3 regions of the Streptomyces ortus genome follow, and region 3 is predicted to be linked to each of the others. Evidence: predicted binding sites of a transcription regulator. Region 3 holds the regulator's gene; each other region holds the start of a gene.
The links. The regulator HrcA, encoded in region 3, represses chaperone genes, less so after heat shock. The targets are predictions, from matches to a motif close to TTNGCACTCNGNNNNNCNGAGTGCNAA.
Positions count from the first base shown of each region.

Region 1: groES (co-chaperone GroES) is a predicted target of HrcA. The motif match lies at 5,022-5,048, and genes of this name have one in related genera.
Region 2: groL (chaperonin GroEL) is a predicted target of HrcA. The motif match lies at 3,737-3,763, and genes of this name have one in related genera.

Region 1 covers NZ_JAIFZO010000002.1:2,514,744-2,520,789, reverse strand. The annotation lists gene K3769_RS14410 (WhiB family transcriptional regulator) at 1-124, shown strand, start outside; gene K3769_RS14405 (LysR family transcriptional regulator) at 229-1,149, opposite strand; gene K3769_RS14400 (MOSC domain-containing protein) at 1,229-1,900, shown strand; gene K3769_RS14395 (SDR family NAD(P)-dependent oxidoreductase) at 1,910-2,683, shown strand; gene groL (chaperonin GroEL) at 2,826-4,451, opposite strand; gene groES (co-chaperone GroES) at 4,569-4,877, opposite strand; partial or broken gene K3769_RS41130 (polysaccharide deacetylase family protein) at 5,316-6,046, opposite strand, start outside.
Region 2 covers NZ_JAIFZO010000002.1:2,052,440-2,058,485, forward strand. The annotation lists gene K3769_RS12375 (glucosyl-3-phosphoglycerate synthase) at 1-840, opposite strand, end outside; SAM riboswitch class I at 1,054-1,221, shown strand; gene thrC (threonine synthase) at 1,237-2,571, shown strand; gene K3769_RS12385 (MoaD/ThiS family protein) at 2,628-2,903, shown strand; gene K3769_RS12390 (cold-shock protein) at 3,315-3,521, shown strand; gene groL (chaperonin GroEL) at 3,925-5,553, shown strand; gene K3769_RS12400 (NADH:flavin oxidoreductase) at 5,846-6,046, shown strand, end outside.
Region 3 covers NZ_JAIFZO010000002.1:1,468,968-1,475,013, forward strand. The annotation lists gene K3769_RS09785 (DUF3097 domain-containing protein) at 1-725, opposite strand, end outside; gene K3769_RS09790 (MBL fold metallo-hydrolase) at 796-1,596, opposite strand; gene hrcA (heat-inducible transcriptional repressor HrcA) at 1,846-2,862, shown strand; gene dnaJ (molecular chaperone DnaJ) at 2,863-4,002, shown strand; gene K3769_RS09805 (nitronate monooxygenase) at 4,112-5,242, shown strand; gene K3769_RS09810 (16S rRNA (uracil(1498)-N(3))-methyltransferase) at 5,239-5,985, shown strand.

The DNA.
Region 1 (6,046 bases), 1.0 Mb from region 3:
GGCGGTGCGCGAGCCGTACGGCGTGTGGGGCGGCCTGACCGAGGACGAGCGCGAGGAACTGATGGGACGGGCGCGCAACCGCCTGGTCTCGGCGTCGAGCGGGGGCGACCCGTCACCCCACTGAAGGAACGTTTCTCCGGACCGACACGCGCGCGCGTGCCCCTTCTTTCCGTCCCCCGCCGCATACCTCCCGGCTCCGGCAGCCGCTGAACGCGCCCGGCGCCGTCCTCAGCGGGCGGCGGCCCTGGCCAGCTGGTCCAGCGTGGCCGCCACGGCGGGCACCTGGGCCAGATCGGGCAGGGTCAGGGCGACGATCTCCCGCCGCAGCGCGGGCTCCACCGTCACTGTGCGTGCACCCTTGGGGCGTACGGACTCGATGGCCAGCTCGGGCAGGACCGCGACCCCGAGCCCCGCCCCGACCAGACCGACCACCGCCGGATAGTCGTCGGTCGCGAAGTCGATGCGCGGGGTGAAGCCCGCGCTCTCACAGACCTCGACCAGCTGGGCCCGGCAGCGGGGGCAGCCGGCGATCCACGGCTCGTCGGCCAGGTCGCCGATGGCGACCGCGCCCGCCCGCGCCAGCCGGTGGCCCTCGGGGACCAGACCGACAAGCCGGTCCGTGAGCAGCGGCCGGATCACCAGGTCGCCCCACTCCTCCGCGTCCGCCGAACCGGCCGCCGCGGCCCCCGTCCCGCCCTCGTAGCGGAAGGCGAGTGTCACGTCGCAGTCGCCCTCGCGCAGCATCTCGACGGAGCGCGGCGGTTCGGCCTCCTCAAGGGAGACCCGGGTGCCGGGGTGGGCGGCGCGCAGGGCGGCGAGCGCGGTCGGTACGAGTGTGGAGCTTCCGCTGGGGAACGACACCAGGCGCACCCGGCCCGCGCGCAGTCCGGCGATCGCGGCGACCTCCTCCTCGGCGGCGGTCAGACCGGCGATGATGCCCGCCGCGTGCCGTACCAGGGCCTCGCCGGCCTGGGTCAGCCGCATCTCACGGCCGGTGCGGACGAGGAGGGGGGTGCCGACGGAGGCTTCGAGGGCCTTCATCTGCTGGCTGACGGCGGGCTGGGTGCAGCCCAGTTCACGCCCCGCCGCCGAGAAGGAACCGGTGGCGGAGACGGCACGCAGGACACGCAGATGACGGGCCTCGATCACCCTTGAAGCATAAGCGAATCTTGGATTCGGGGAGGAATATCGCATCGACGCTTTGGCCCGGATCGCCTAGCGTGCCGTCATGAAGCTTCTGTCTCTGAATCTGGGGCGGCCGAAGGCCGTCGACTACACGGACCAGGCCGAGGGCGTGACCGGGATCGACAAGCGGCCGGTGGACGGGCCGGTACGGGTCGCCGCGCCCGGCCCCAAGGGCGTCGGCGGGAGCGGTCTCGCCGGGGACGCCGTGTGCGAGCTGCGGCACCACGGCGGCGACGACCAGGCGGTCTACGCCTTCGCGCGCGAGGATCTGGACGACTGGGAACGCGAGCTGGGGCGCACCCTGTCCAGCGGGATGTTCGGGGAGAATCTGACGACGGAGGGCGTCGACGTGTCCGGCGCGAAGATCGGGGAGCGCTGGCGCGTCGGCTCCGGGCTCGTGCTGGAAGTGACGTCCGGGCGGATCCCCTGCCTCACCTTCCAGGGCCACCTGGGTGAGAAGGGCTGGGTCAGGCGGTTCACGCGGAAGGGGGCGACCGGCGCGTACCTGCGGGTGATCGAGCCCGGGGAGATACGGGCGGGCGATCCGATCGAGATCGTGCACCGGCCGGACCACGAGGTCACCGCCGCCCTCCAGTTCCGCGCGGTCACGCTCGAACGGACGCTGCTGCCGAGGGTGCTGGCGGCGGGCGACGCCCTGCACCCGGAGGCACGGGCGACGGCGCTGAGGTACGTCGAGAAGTACGGCGGTCACTAACCTTGGGCCATGACAACGGCTTTGATCACAGGATCGACAGCGGGCATCGGTGCCGCCTTCGCACGGCGGCTGGCCGCCGACGGGCACAACCTCGTGCTGGTCGCGCGTGACACCGAGCGGCTCGGTGAGCAGGCGACGGAACTGCACGACCGGCACGGCATCGAGGCGGAGGTGCTGACGGCGGATCTGGCCACGGACGAGGGCATCGAGGCGGTGGCCGCCCGTGTCTCGGACCGCAAACACGCGGTCGACCTGCTCGTCAACAACGCGGGCTTCGGCAACAAGGGCCGGTATCTGGACGTACCGATGGCGGACGAGCTGAAGATGCTCAAGGTGCACTGCGAGGCGGTGCTCCGGCTGACGTCGGCGGCGGCCGAGGCCATGCGGGAGCGCGGGCGCGGCGGGGTCGTCAACGTGGCGTCGACGGCCGCGTTCCTGCCGCGCGGTACGTACGGGGCGTCGAAGGCGTGGGTCGTGCAGTTCACGCAGGGGGTGGCGAAGGACCTGGCGGGCAGCGGCGTCCGGCTGATGGCGCTGTGTCCCGGCTTCGTGCGGACCGAGTTCCACGAGCGGGCCGGGATGGGCACGGACAACATCCCCAACTGGATGTGGCTGGACGCCGACAAGGTGGTCGCCGCCGCGCTGGCCGACCTGGCCCGCGACAAGTCCCTGTCCATTCCTGACCCGCGCTACAAGGCCCTGATGGGGGTGGCGAAGGTGACCCCGCGGGGCCTGCTCGGCGGCATCAGCTCGAAGACGGGCCGCAAGTACGGGCCGCAGTGAGCGCTGCTGCCGTTGGGCGAGGAGAGCCGGTGGGTGGACCCCGGCAGCACGAAGGCCCGGTCCCCGTCGCAACGGGGTACCGGGCCTTCGTCAGGTACCGGCCGGGCGCGCGGTCGGTTCACCGCGCGCCCGGTGAAGACGCCTAGTGCGAGTGGCCGTGGCCGCCGTGGCCGGCGTCGGCCTCTTCCTCGGCCGGCTTCTCGACGACCAGGGTCTCGGTCGTGAGGAGCAGGGAGGCGATGGAGGCGGCGTTCTCCAGGGCGGAGCGGGTGACCTTGACCGGGTCGATGACGCCGGCCTTGACCAGGTCGCCGTACTCGCCGGTCGCGGCGTTGAAGCCCTGGCCCTTGTCGAGGTCGGCGACCTTGGAGGTGATGACGTAACCCTCCAGGCCGGCGTTCTCGGCGATCCAGCGCAGCGGCTCGACGGCGGCCCTGCGGACGACGGCGACACCGGTCGCCTCGTCGCCGGTCTTGCCGAGGTTGCCTTCGAGGACCTTCACGGCGTGGACGAGCGCGGAGCCACCACCGGAGACGATGCCCTCCTCGACCGCGGCGCGGGTCGCGGAGATGGCGTCCTCCAGACGGTGCTTCTTCTCCTTCAGCTCCACCTCCGTGGCGGCGCCGACCTTGATCACGCACACGCCGCCGGCCAGCTTCGCGAGGCGCTCCTGGAGCTTCTCGCGGTCCCAGTCGGAGTCCGTGGACTCGATCTCGGCCTTGATCTGGTTGACACGGCCGGCCACGTCGGCGCTGTTGCCGCCGCCGTCGACGATGGTCGTGTCGTCCTTGGTGACGGTCACACGGCGGGCGGTGCCCAGCACGTCCAGGCCGACCTGGTCGAGCTTGAGGCCGACCTCCTCGGCGATGACCGTGGCGCCGGTCAGCGTGGCGATGTCACCGAGCATGGCCTTGCGGCGGTCGCCGAAGCCGGGCGCCTTGACGGCCACCGCGTTGAAGGTGCCGCGGATCTTGTTCACGACCAGGGTCGACAGGGCTTCGCCCTCGACGTCCTCGGCGATGATCAGCAGCGGCTTCGAGGCGTTGGTCTGGATGACCTTCTCAAGGAGCGGCAGCAGGTCCTGGATCGAGGAGATCTTGCCCTGGTGGATCAGGATGTACGGGTCGTCGAGGACGGCCTCCATACGCTCCTGGTCGGACACCATGTACGGGGACAGGTAGCCCTTGTCGAAGGCCATGCCCTCGGTGAAGTCCAGCTCCAGACCGAAGGTGTTGGACTCCTCGACGGTGATGACACCGTCCTTGCCGACCTTGTCCATCGCCTCGGCGATGAGCTCGCCGACCTGGCTGTCCTGGGCGGACAGACCGGCGACGGCCGCGATGTCGGACTTCTCGTCAATGGGGCGCGCGGTCGCGAGGAGCTCCTCGGAGACCGCGGCCACGGCCGCGTCGATGCCCTTCTTGAGGAGGGCGGGGGACGCGCCGGCGGCGACGTTCTTCAGGCCCTCGCGGACGAGCGCCTGGGCCAGCACGGTGGCGGTGGTCGTACCGTCACCCGCGATGTCGTTGGTCTTGGTCGCCACCTCCTTCACCAGCTGGGCGCCGAGGTTCTCGTACGGGTCGTCGAGCTCGACCTCGCGGGCGATCGTGACACCGTCGTTGGTGATGGTGGGGGCGCCGAACTTCTTGTCGATGACGACGTTGCGGCCCTTGGGGCCGATCGTCACCTTCACGGTGTCGGCAAGCTTGTTGACGCCGCGCTCAAGGGCGCGACGGGCGTCCTCGTCGAACTTCAGGATCTTCGCCATGGAGCTGATTCAGTCCTCTCAAAAAACGAACGGCACCCCTGGCACCCGGCGCTTTTTAGTACTCGCGTTCAGTACTCGCTGGGGCCAGGGGCGCAGTTCAAAGCAAACCTGGGTGAATTACTTCTCGATGATCGCGAGCACGTCGCGGGCCGAGAGGACGAGGTACTCCTCGCCGTTGTACTTCACTTCGGTGCCGCCGTACTTGCTGTAAAGCACGATGTCGCCGGTCTTGACGTCGAGCGGGAGACGCTCGCCGTTCTCGAAACGGCCCGGGCCGACGGCCAGGACGACGCCCTCCTGGGGCTTCTCCTTCGCCGTGTCCGGAATGACCAGGCCAGAGGCGGTGGTCTGCTCGGCGTCGAGCGGCTGGACCACAATGCGGTCCTCGAGCGGCTTGATGGCAACCTTGGAGCTGGTGGTCGTCACGATCCGACCTCCCCCTTCGGAGATCTCACGGGGTTAACTGTCTGAGGTGGCGACCAGGTGGATCCGTCGTCGCGGGTGCCGGACCTGCCCGTCGCTATTGGCACTCTCCTGCGGTGAGTGCCAGAGCCGAGACTATGACCGGGATTAGCACTCGGTCAAGCGGAGTGCCAATCACCTCCGGCGGTTGGCGGCATCCGAACACCCCGGAGCGGGGTTCCTGGCGCCCGTTTTACGTCGGACAGGGGGAGGTGTCTTCGCTGGTGGACCCAGTAAGAGCTGGCCGCGCAGTTCCCCGCGCCCCTGGGGGCCGGGCTGCGCCCCACCCCCCAGCCCCCTTAGGGGCGCGGGGAACTGCGCAACGGGGGCGAGGGGGCACAGCCCCCATGTGTGGTCGGGGACGGGAAGGGGCGGCGGGGGCGAGAACCCTCTCCGGGGCCCCTGGTAGTCCTCCAGGCGCCCACGGCGAACCCCTCCGCCTGCACGCGCCGAAGCACCCCCACCACCCACCGGTCAGCCCACCCCCACCCTCCCCGCCTCCCGCGCAGTGGAGAATGTCACCCGCCCGCAACCGCCCCCACCCCCGCCAGAGAACCACCGCCGCGACCCCGCAGTCCCCGCCGCCCGCAGCGTGTCCCCGTCGTACTCCCCGTACGGCAGGCCGGAACAGCCGAGGCCGGACCCCGAACCGCTGCTTCAGCTTCTCCTGCTGACCGCAGATCTCCGCCCGCTGCCCCTCGTACGGCAGCCCCGGCAGATACGGATGGTCGAGCGTGTGGTTCTGCACGCTCGCACCGACCGCCCGCAACCGCCCCAGGTGCGCGTACCCAGGCCCCACCACGCTGTCCGTGAGGAACACGCTGACCGGCAGCCGCAGTTCCCGGACCAGGTCGACGAACCGCGGATCCCTCTCCGCGCCGTCGTCGAAGGTCAGGAAGACGACCTTGTCGCGGGTCGGGACCCGGTCCACCACGGGCGGCAGCCCGGGCCCCGCGGCCCGTAAGGCGGGCCGCCGGACGGACGGGCGCGGCGCGGCGGCGAGCGGGCCGCTCAGGCCCCAGCGGCGGTACGCCTCCACCGCCGGCCCGTGCGTGCGCACCTTCTGCGCCGCCTTCTTGCCCAGCCGCTCGATCGGGTCGACCGACTGGGCGCAGCCGGTGAGACAGAGCACG
Region 2 (6,046 bases), 580 kb from region 3:
CTGCGTCAGCGACGGCCGGATCATGTGCCCGCGGGCCAGCCGGAGCTGCGCCGTGCGGTAGATCGCCGCGGACATCCGTCCGAGCGCCTGCCCGTCCTGGTGCCGGTGCTTCCGCACGCCCACGTCGACCTGCGCGAGGGCGTCGAGCCCCACCAGGTGCAGCGAGTCGACCAGCATGCCCAGCTCCACGCCGTACCCCACGGGGAACGGAAGCCGTTCGAGGAGCGAGCGGCGGGCCGCGTACTCCCCGCCCAGCGGCTGGACGAAGCCGGCCAGCTGCGGCCAGTGCATGTTGAGCAGCGGCCGGGCCATGAGTTCCGTCACCCGGCCCCCCTGACCCGCGGCCGAGCCCAGCGGACGGTCGTACATCGCCTTGACGAGGTCGACCCCCGGATCCGTGAGCAGCGGCCCGACGATCCCGGAGACGAAGTCCGCCGAGAACTCCTTCAGGTCCGCGTCCACGAAGGCCACGATGTCCCCGCGGGTGACGAGCAGCGAGCGCCACAGCACCTCGCCCTTGCCGGGGACGGCCGGGATCCGGGGCAGGATCTCGTCCCGGTGCACGACACGGGCGCCCGCGGCGGCGGCGACCTCAGAGGTGCGGTCCGTCGAGCCCGAGTCGATCACCACGACCTCGTCGACGAGCGGCACTCTCGTGGTCATCAGCTCACGGCGGATCACGGCGACGATCTCGCCGACGGTCTCCTCCTCATTGAGCGCGGGCAGTACGACACTGACCGTGGAGCCGGTGGACCGCTTCGCGGCGATCAGCTTCTTGAGCGGGCGGTCCTCGACGGACCAGGAGCGCGTGCTCAGCCAGCGCTCGACGTCTTCCAGCACGTGCGGCTCTCCCTTGCGTTCATCGGGATGCGTGCGTCCCGCCGCGACGCGGACCGGTGTGGCGGTCATCTCGCGGTTCGGACGGCTCTCTCCACCATCCATGCCGTCGGTTACAGTCTTGAACAACGCTGATGACCATCGCATGTCGGGGGTCGTTGCGCGGACAACTAAAATCACGTGCAGGACCACACATGCAGGACCACAACTGAATACCGCTCATCCAGAGGGGCAGAGGGATACGGCCCGTTGAAGCCCCGGCAACCCTCCAGCCGGTCTCGTCCTGATCGTCGTCGAACATCGCCGATCAGCGCCGCGAGGCTCCCGGCTCGGGAAGGTGCCAAATCCGTCTCATGGCGAAGTGCGTCGTGAGGAAGATGAGGAAAGGGCCTCGCCTCCATGGCTGCGCAGACAGTTGCAAGCACCACGAATTCCACCCCCGCGTCCGTGTCCGCCTCCGCCGCGGGCTCCGCGAACGCCGTCGACCTCGGTCCGGCCGCCGCGCTCTCCTGCCGCGAGTGCGGCCACCGCGTCCCGCTCGGTCCGGTCTTCGCCTGCGAGGAGTGTTTCGGCCCGCTGGAGATCGCGTACGACTTCTCGGGTTACGACACCGAGGAACTCCGCAAGCGGATCGAAGCGGGTCCCGCGAACATCTGGCGCTACGCGCCGCTGCTGCCCGTCCCCGCGGACGTGGCGGACAAGCCGAACATCAACCCCGGCTGGACCAAGCTCGTCCAGGCCGACAACCTGGCGCGTGAGCTGGGCGTCGACGCCGGCAAGCTCTTCGTCAAGGACGACTCCGGCAACCCGACGCACTCCTTCAAGGACCGCGTCGTCGCCCAGGCGCTGGAGGCCGCGCGCGCCTTCGGCTTCACCACCCTCTCCTGCTCCTCCACCGGCAACCTGGCGGGCGCGGTGGGCGCCGCCGCCGCGCGGGCCGGTTTCCGTTCCTGCGTGTTCATCCCGCACGACCTGGAGCAGGGCAAGGTCGTCATGGCCGCGGTCTACGGCGGCGAGCTCGTCGGCATCGAGGGCAACTACGACGACGTGAACCGTTTCTGCTCCGAGCTGATCGGCGACCCGGCCGGCGAGGGCTGGGGCTTCGTCAACGTCAACCTGCGGCCGTACTACGCGGAGGGCTCCAAGACCCTGGCGTACGAGATCTGTGAGCAGCTCGGCTGGCGGCTGCCGGACCAGCTGGTCGTGCCGATCGCCTCCGGTTCGCAGCTGACGAAGATCGACAAGGGGCTCAAGGAGCTGATCCAGCTCGGCCTCGTCGAGGACAGGCCGTACAAGATCTTCGGTGCCCAGGCCGAGGGCTGTTCACCGGTGTCCGTCGCCTACAAGGCCGGGCACGACGTCGTACGCCCGCAGAAGCCGGACACGATCGCGAAGTCGCTCGCGATCGGGAACCCGGCCGACGGGCCGTACGTGCTCGACATCGCCCGCCGGACGGGCGGGGCTGTGGAGGACGTGAACGACGACCAGGTCGTCGACGCGATCAAGCTGCTGGCGCGGACCGAGGGGATCTTCGCGGAGACCGCCGGCGGGGTGACGGTGGGGGTCGCGAAGAAGCTGATCGAGAGCGGGCTGCTCGACCCGACGCTGACGACCGTCGTCCTCAACACCGGGGACGGTCTGAAGACGCTGGACGCCGTGGCCTCCGACACGGGGCTGACCGCGACCATCCGTCCGAACCTCGATTCCTTCCACGAGGCCGGGCTCGGGTCCTGATCGCCGTCCGCCCGCACCGCACCGCAGCCCTACCTGCCCTACCTGTTGGAGGTCCCGTGAGCGTCAACGTCCGTATCCCCACCATCCTGCGTACCTACACGGGTGGTCGGGCCGAGGTGGCCGCCGAAGGGGCGACCCTCGCCGAGGTCATCGCCGATCTGGAGAAGAACCACACCGGTATCGCGGCCCGTGTCCTGGACGACCAGGGCAAGCTGCGGCGGTTCGTCAACGTGTACGTGAACGACGACGACGTCCGCTTCGAGCAGGGTCTGGAGACGGCCACGCCGGACGGCGTCGGGGTCTCGATCATCCCGGCGGTCGCCGGCGGCTGAACCGCCCGCCCCGTTCGTCGAATTGCCCTCTCCGCGCCCGAAGCGGAGGGGGCAATTCTGTATGGTTGAGCGCGGTACAGTTGGGGAAGCTGCTCCGCTTCTCCAGGTCGGCGCTTGAGAGTTCGCGCCCGGGACCCGCCAAGAAGCAGCCAAAGTAACTGTTCATTTTGAGCCATTTATGGCATTTACCGGGCCCGACTTGCCCTGAATCTTCGTAAATGCTTCACATATTTCCGATCATCCGTGCCCGGAATTCTCGTCGGATTGACCTGTTGCAGAGGGCAGTTGGACGGATACATTCAGCCGCGGTCGACGCGTTCCGGCGCACACCCCCAACCGTTGGGGGGTGAGGTCTGACCCGGATCCGCGAAGTGCGGGTCTGTGCAAGGGCCAGTAATAGGGGAGTTAGGCATGGCTCAGGGCACCGTCAAATGGTTCAACGCGGAGAAGGGGTACGGCTTCATCGCGGTCGACGGTGGTGCGGATGTATTCGTCCACTACAGCGCGATTCAGATGGACGGCTACCGCACCCTGGAAGAGGGTCAGCGGGTCGATTTTGAGATCTCGCAAGGCCAGAAGGGGCCGCAGGCGGACATGGTCCGGCTGGCGACCGGCTGAAGCACGCGCCGACTTACTGCAGCGACGTTCTTCTTCCGAAGGGCCCGTACCTCCCGGGTACGGGCCCTTCGGCATGTCCGGGTCCGGGTGCGGGTCCGGGGCGGGTCCTGGTCAGGTCCGGGTCGGGATCGGGGTCGGGCGCGGGCGCGGGCGCTTCAAGGTCATCCTGCGCCCTCTCCTCGCACCCCCTCCCACCTGCGGATCATCGAGAGGCGCTTGCACTCGCATGGGTCGAGTGCTAATCATTGGCGTTAGCACTCTGAAGGTGAGAGTGACAACGAGGACCGGGTCAGTGAGGCCCGCAGGCCGGGTGGGGCAAGGAACCACGAGGTCTGCAGGCCGTCCGTCGCGGGCGCGGGCGCGGTCCTGGAGATTCCACCCCAGTCCGGGAGGACCACTTCACATGGCCAAGATCATCGCGTTCGACGAGGAGGCACGGCGCGGTCTCGAGCGCGGGATGAACCAGCTCGCCGACGCCGTCAAGGTCACCCTTGGCCCCAAGGGCCGTAACGTCGTCCTAGAGAAGAAGTGGGGCGCCCCCACGATCACCAACGATGGTGTTTCCATCGCCAAGGAGATCGAGCTCGAAGACCCGTACGAGAAGATCGGCGCAGAGCTGGTCAAGGAAGTCGCCAAGAAGACGGACGACGTCGCCGGCGACGGAACGACCACGGCGACCGTGCTCGCCCAGGCGCTGGTCCGCGAGGGTCTGCGCAACGTAGCCGCCGGTGCCAACCCGATGGCCCTCAAGCGCGGTATCGAGAAGGCCGTCGAGGCCGTCTCCGGTGCCCTTCTTGAGCAGGCCAAGGATGTCGAGACCAAGGAGCAGATCGCTTCCACGGCCTCCATCTCCGCCGCCGACACCCAGATCGGCGAGCTCATCGCCGAGGCGATGGACAAGGTCGGCAAGGAAGGCGTCATCACCGTCGAGGAGTCCCAGACCTTCGGTCTCGAGCTTGAGCTCACCGAGGGTATGCGCTTCGACAAGGGCTACATCTCGGCGTACTTCGCCACCGACATGGAGCGTATGGAGGCCGTCCTCGACGACCCGTACATCCTGATCGCCAACTCGAAGATCGCCAACGTCAAGGACCTGCTCCCGCTCCTCGAGAAGGTCATGCAGGGCGGCAAGCCGCTGCTGATCATCGCCGAGGACGTCGAGGGCGAGGCGCTGTCGACGCTGGTCGTCAACAAGATCCGTGGCACCTTCAAGTCCGTCGCCGTCAAGGCTCCGGGCTTCGGTGACCGCCGCAAGGCCATGCTCGGCGACATCGCCATCCTCACGGGCGGCGAGGTCATCTCCGAGGAGGTCGGCCTGAAGCTGGAGAACGCGGGTCTGGACCTGCTGGGCCGTGCCCGCAAGGTCGTCATCACCAAGGACGAGACCACGATCGTGGACGGCTCCGGCTCGGCCGACCAGGTCCAGGGCCGGGTCAACCAGATCCGTGCCGAGATCGAGAACTCCGACTCGGACTACGACCGCGAGAAGCTCCAGGAGCGTCTGGCGAAGCTGGCCGGCGGCGTGGCCGTCATCAAGGCCGGTGCCGCCACGGAGGTCGAGCTCAAGGAGCGCAAGCACCGCATCGAGGACGCCGTTCGCAACGCGAAGGCGGCCGTCGAGGAGGGCATCGTCGCCGGTGGTGGCGTGGCTCTGCTCCAGGCTTCCTCGGTGTTCGAGAAGCTTGAGCTCACGGGTGACGAGGCGACCGGCGCCAACGCCGTGAAGCTCGCCCTGGAGGCCCCGCTCAAGCAGATCGCCGTCAACGGTGGTCTCGAGGGTGGCGTCATCGTCGAGAAGGTCCGCAACCTGCCCGTCGGTCACGGCCTCAACGCCGCGTCCGGTGAGTACGTGGACATGATCGCCGAGGGCATCATCGACCCGGCGAAGGTCACGCGTTCCGCCCTGCAGAACGCCGCGTCCATCGCCGCGCTGTTCCTCACCACCGAGGCCGTCATCGCCGACAAGCCGGAGAAGGCCGCGGCCGGTGCCGGTGCCGGTGGCGGTATGCCGGGCGGTGACATGGACTTCTGATCCGGCAACGGATCGGCGGCCCACCGCCACGGCACGCACCCACCGCTGCCGCGGCACCGCTCCACCCCAGCTGCACGAACCGAGGGCGGCACCCCACTCCAGGGGTGCCGCCCTCGGCCGTTCCGGATTGTGTGCGGGCCGGGTCCGGGATCGTGGCCGGGGTCACAGAGGTGGGCGCGGGGGGAGGCGGAATGCCTTGCGGGCCACGTTGGTTGTTCGGGGAGTTGTTTATGCGTATGCACATACCCGGTGGGATGTGCAATTCCCTCCCCCCCCCACGAGGAGTCCCCACGTGACTGTCGCCCCCTCCGCCTCCCGCGCCGCCGAGGTTCTTTCCCGGCCCGTGGCCCTCAACGGTCTGACCGTTCCGAACCGGATCGCGATGGCGCCGATGACCCGGCAGTTCTCGCCGGGCGGCGTTCCGGGGGAGGACGTGGCGTCGTACTACGCGCGCCGCGCCGCGGCCGGTGTCGGTCTCATCGTCACCGAGGGC
Region 3 (6,046 bases):
ACCGAGTCCAGGATCCGCTCCCACGCAGCCCCGGTGTTTTCCGGCCATCCGAGAGAACGGCACACCCCCGTCTTCCAGTCCTGCCCGCGCGGCACCCGGGGCCAGCCCGGAATGCCCACGGACGACGGCTTCACGGCCTCCCAGACGTCGATGTACGGGTGGCCCACGACCAGTGCGTACTCGCTCGTCACCGCCTCCGCGATACGCGACTCTTTTGTACCGGGGACCAGATGGTCCACGAGGACCCCCAGCCGCGCGTCCGGCCCGGGGTCGAACTCGTCGACGATCGCGGGCAGGTCGTCGATGCCCTCCAGGTACTCGACGACGACGCCCTCGATGCGCAGGTCGTCGCCCCACACCCGCTCCACCAGTTCGGCGTCGTGGCGGCCCTCGACGTAGATGCGTCCCGCCCGGGCGACCCGGGCCCGCGCCCCGGGCACGGCGACCGACCCCGACGCCGTGCGCGTGGGGCGTAGCGGCGCGGCGGACGGGCGTACGAGGGTCACGACGCGCCCCTCCAGCAGGAAGCCGCGCGGCTCCAGCGGGAACACGCGGTGCTTGCCGAAGCGGTCCTCCAGCGTCACCGTCCCCGCTTCGCAGCGGATCACGGCACCGCAGAACCCGGTCCCGGGCTCCTCGACCACGAGCCCCGGTTCCGCCGCGACCTCGGGGACGGGCTTGGGCTTCTTCCACGGAGGGGTCAGATCCGCTGAGTACTGGCGCATTCGGATGACGATAGGAGAAGCCCGGCCCCGGCAGACACACCGACACCCCCTCGGCAGGCACGAAGACCGTTCACGGTACGTCGAAACGCCGCGCCAGCGCCTCCCGTTGGGCCCGGACGAACGCCGCGTCCACCACCGCCCCGTGCCCGGGCACGTACAGCGCGTCCTCGCCGCCGAGGGCCAGCAGGCGGTCCAGCGCGGCGGGCCACTGGGAGGGCACGGCGTCCGGTCCCGCCTGGGGTTCGCCTGACTCCTCGACCAGGTCGCCGCAGAAGACGATCTCCGGAGAGCCGGGCGCGGCGACCAGGACGGCCAGGTCGTGGCCCGTGTGGCCGGGGCCCACGTTCGCCAGCAGGACCTGCGGGCCCCCGCCCAGGTCCAGTGTCCACTCGCCGGAGACGAGATGCCGGGGCCGTACCAGGAGGTCCGCCGCCTCGGCGGCCTCCTCGGGATCGGCGCCGTTGCGCACCGCGTCCGCGAGCAGTTCCTCCCGGCCCTCGCCCAGAACCAGTTCGGCGCCCACCGCCGTGAACACCTCGGCCCCCGCGAACGCCGCCGCCCCGAAGACATGGTCGAAATGCGGGTGGGTGAGCGCGAGATGCGTGACCCGCCCGCTCCCCGGCGACCGCCCGTCACCCGGCGACCGCCCGCTCCCCGGTGACCGCCCGCCCCCGAGCGCCCGTAGCGCCCGTGTCCGCAGCCGCGCGCCCTCCCGTACGCTCGATCCCGCGTCGATCATGAGCGCCGCGTCCTCGCCGACCACGAGCCCGGCCGTGCAGTCCCACACCGGCAGGCGGCAGCGCCCCACGTACGGGGAGAGTTCCTCCCAGCCGGACCCGTCGCCCCCGGACCCTTCCCATGTCACGTCCATACGCCGACGCTAACCCCGTCGGCGGCGCCCGCATGTTCCCGACAGAGCGGGACACCCTCGTACACGTCGGCTGTCCGATGTGGCCCGGCGTCACGACATCGCAGGCCCGCCCTTGCCCGGCCCGTACCCACCGGCCGTACACTTGGCGCGGGGATGCTGGCACTCGCGCGCGCTGAGTGCCAGGCGAGGCCACCGAAGACGACCGATCACGACCGATGACCGCGCGGAAGACCACGGGAGGTGTGCGCGATGCTCAGTGAACGCAGACTCGAAGTGCTGCGCGCCATCGTCCAGGACTACGTGGGCACGGAGGAGCCGGTCGGCTCGAAGGCGCTCACGGAACGACACCGGCTGGGCGTCTCGCCGGCGACCGTCCGCAACGACATGGCGGTCCTCGAGGACGAGGGGTACATCGCGCAGCCGCACACCAGTGCGGGGCGCATCCCCACGGACAAGGGCTACCGCCTGTTCGTCGACAAGCTCGCGGGCGTCAAACCGATGACCCCGCCCGAGCGGCGGGCGATCCACCACTTCCTGGACGGCGCCGTCGACCTCGACGACGTCGTGGGGCGGACCGTGCGGCTCCTCGCACAGCTCACCCGCCAGGTGGCCGTCGTCCAGTACCCGTCACTGACCCGCTCGACCGTGCGTCATGTGGAGCTGCTCGCGCTGGCCCCGGCCCGCGTCATGCTCGTACTGATCACGGACACCGGGCGGGTCGAGCAGCGCATGGTGGACTGTCCGGCCCCCTTCGGGGAGGTCTCCGTGGCGGATCTGCGCGCGCGTCTCAACAGCCGGATCACGGGGCGCCGTTTCGCGGATGTCCCCCAACTGGTGCAGGATCTCCCCGACGCCTTCGAGTCGGAGGACAGGGGCACGGTCGCGACCGTGCTCTCCACCCTCCTGGAGACTCTCGTCGAGGAGACCGAGGAGCGGCTGATGATCGGCGGAACCGCCAATCTGACGCGCTTCGGACATGATTTTCCCCTCACCATCCGTCCGGTGCTCGAAGCGTTGGAGGAGCAGGTCGTGCTCCTCAAACTCCTGGGTGAGGTCAACGATTCGGGCATGGCCGTACGGATCGGTCACGAGAACGCCCATGAGGGACTCAACTCCACTTCTGTGGTCTCGGTCGGCTACGGTTCGGGCGGCGAAGCAGTCGCCAAACTCGGTGTGGTCGGACCGACACGCATGGATTACCCCGGAACGATGGGAGCGGTACGAGCGGTGGCACGGTACGTAGGACAGATCCTGGCGGAGTCGTAAGTGGCCACGGACTACTACGCCGTACTCGGCGTGCGCCGCGACGCGTCCCAGGACGAGATCAAGAAGGCATTCCGGCGGCTCGCCCGCGAGCTGCACCCGGACGTCAATCCCGATCCGAAGACGCAAGAGCGCTTCAAGGAGATCAACGCCGCCTACGAGGTGTTGTCGGACCCGCAGAAGAAGCAGGTCTACGACCTCGGCGGCGACCCGCTGTCCCAGCAGGGCGGCGGAGGCGCGGGCGGCTTCGGCGCCGGTGGCTTCGGGAACTTCTCGGACATCATGGACGCGTTCTTCGGCACGGCGTCGCAGCGTGGCCCGCGGTCGCGCACGCGGCGCGGCCAGGACGCGATGATCCGGCTGGAGATAGAGCTCGACGAGGCGGCCTTCGGCACGACGAAGGACATCCAGGTCGACACGGCCGTCGTCTGCACCACCTGCAGCGGTGAGGGCGCGGCCCCCGGCACCTCCGCGCAGACCTGTGACATGTGCCGCGGTCGCGGCGAGGTGTCCCAGGTCACGCGGTCCTTCCTGGGCCAGGTCATGACGTCCCGGCCGTGTCCGCAGTGCCAGGGCTTCGGGACCGTCGTCCCGACGCCGTGCCCCGAGTGCGCGGGCGACGGACGGGTCCGCTCACGCCGGACCCTGACCGTGAAGATCCCGGCCGGTGTCGACAACGGCACCCGGATCCAGCTCGCGGGCGAGGGCGAGGTCGGCCCCGGCGGCGGCCCCGCCGGCGACCTGTACGTGGAGATCCACGAGCTGCCGCACAACATGTTCCAGCGGCGCGGCGACGATCTGCACTGCACGGTCACCATCCCGATGACCGCGGCGGCGCTCGGCACCAAGGTCCCGCTGGAGACGCTCGACGGGCTCGAAGAGGTCGACATCCGCCCCGGTACGCAGTCCGGGCAGTCGATCCCCAAGCACGGGCGCGGCATCACGCATCTGCGGGGCGGCGGACGCGGCGACCTCATCGTGCACGTCGAGGTCATGACGCCCACGAAACTCGACCCCGAGATGGAGCGGGTCCTGCGGGAGCTGGCCCAGCTGCGCGGCGAGGAGCGGCCCACCGGGCAGTTCCAGCCCGGTCAGCAGGGCTTGTTCTCCCGGCTGAAGGATGCCTTCAACGGCCGTACCTGACGGGCGGACCGCAGGTGACCGCCGGGCGCGCCGCAGGATGATTCCGGTGGCTCATACCCGGCGGACGGCCGGATTCGGACTTGTACGGAGGACGTGACAACATGCCGTCATGTCCTCCGCGCTGACCGATCTTTTCCCCCTCCCGATCGTGCAGGCCCCGATGGCGGGCGGTGTCTCCGTGCCGCAGCTCGCCGCGGCCGTGTCCGAGGCCGGGGGGCTCGGTTTCCTCGCCGCCGGCTACAAGACGGCCGACGGCATGTACCAGGACATCAAGCAGCTGCGCGGCGCCACCACCAGGCCGTTCGGCGTGAACCTCTTCATGCCCCAGCCCGAGTACCCCGGTGCAAGCACCGGCTCCACCGGAGCGGCTGGCGCCGCGCTCCCTTCTGCGGCAGCCGTCGAGGTCTACGCCCACCAGCTCGCCGGTGAGTCCTCCTGGTACGAGACCGAACTGGGCGACCCCGACAGCGGACGCGACGACGGCTACGACGCCAAGCTCGCCGTCCTCCTCGACAACCCGGTGCCGGTCGTCTCCTTCCACTTCGGCTGCCCCACCCGCGACGTCCTGGACTCCCTGAGCCGGGCCGGGACGCTCACGCTGGTCACCGCGACCACCGCCGAGGAGGCGCAGGCCGTGCAGTGGGCGGGCGCCGACGCGGTGATCGTGCAGGGCGTCGAGGCCGGCGGCCACCAGGGCACCCACCGCGACAACCCGGAGACGGACGGCTCCGGCATCGGGCTGATGTCGCTCATCGGGCTGGTCCGCGAGACCGTGCAGATCCCGATCATCGCGGCCGGCGGCATCATGCGCGGCAGCCAGATCGCCGCCGCGCTGGCCGCCGGAGCGAGCGCCGCCCAGCTCGGCACGGCCTTCCTCGCCACCCCCGAGTCCGGCGCCAACGCCCTGCACAAGCAGGCGCTGACCAACCCCCTCTTCGTCCGTACGCAGTTGACGCGGGCGTTCTCCGGCAGGCCCGCGCGCGGACTGATGAACCGCTTCATGCGCGAGCACGGGCCGTACGCGCCCGCCGCCTACCCCGAGGTGCACCACCTCACCTCCGCGCTGCGCAAGGCCGCCGCCAAGGCGGGGGACGCGCAGGGCATGGCGCTGTGGGCGGGACAGGGGCACCGGCTCGCCCGCGAACTGCCCGCCGGACAGCTCGTGGAGGTGCTCGCGGCCGAACTCGCCGCCGCCAGGACAGCGTTGTCGGACGGGCCGGGCGGGGGCGTCGGGCGATGACCGCGCCGGTGTTCGTGGTGGACGAGGTGCCGGGCGGGCCGCGGTTCGTGCTCGACGGGCCCGAGGGGCGTCACGCGGTGTCCGTGAAGCGGCTGCGGACCGGTGAGGACGTGGTCCTCACCGACGGGCGCGGACGCTGGGCCGAGGGTGTCGTCATGACGGCCGAGGGCAAGGACCGGCTCGTCGTGGCGGACCTCCACGCCGTGCACGAGGAGCCGCCGCCCGCTCCTCGTATCACCGTCGTGCAGGCGCTGCCCAAAGGCGATCGCGGTGAACTGGCCGTCGAGACCATGTCGGAGACCGGCGTCGACGCGATCGTCCCCTGGGCGGCGTCCCGTTGCATCACGCAGTGGAAGGGCGAGCGGGGGGCGAAGGCGCTCGGGAAGTGGCGGGCCACCGCGCGCGAGGCGGGCAAGCAGTCGCGGCGGGTGCGGTTCGCGGAGGTCGCGGACGCGATGACGACGAAGCAGGTTGCCGCGTTTCTCGCCAAAGCGGAGTTCGCGGCGGTGCTGCACGAGGACCGGGGGTATCCCGCCGAGCCGCTCGCCACGGTCGAGCTGCCCGCCGCGGGGGAGATCGTGCTTGTCGTGGGGCCCGAAGGGGGCGTCTCGCCGGAGGAGTTGGCGACCTTCGCCGAGGCCGGGGCGCGGGCCTGCCGGCTGGGACGCAGTGTGCTGCGGACGTCCACGGCGGGGACGGCGGCGGTGGCGCTGCTGCTGGGCCGGACGGGGCGTTGGTCGTAGCGCCGGTTCGTCCGCGGGGCCGGTGGGGGTGGGCGCACAGGATTGCGCCGTTCCCCGCGCC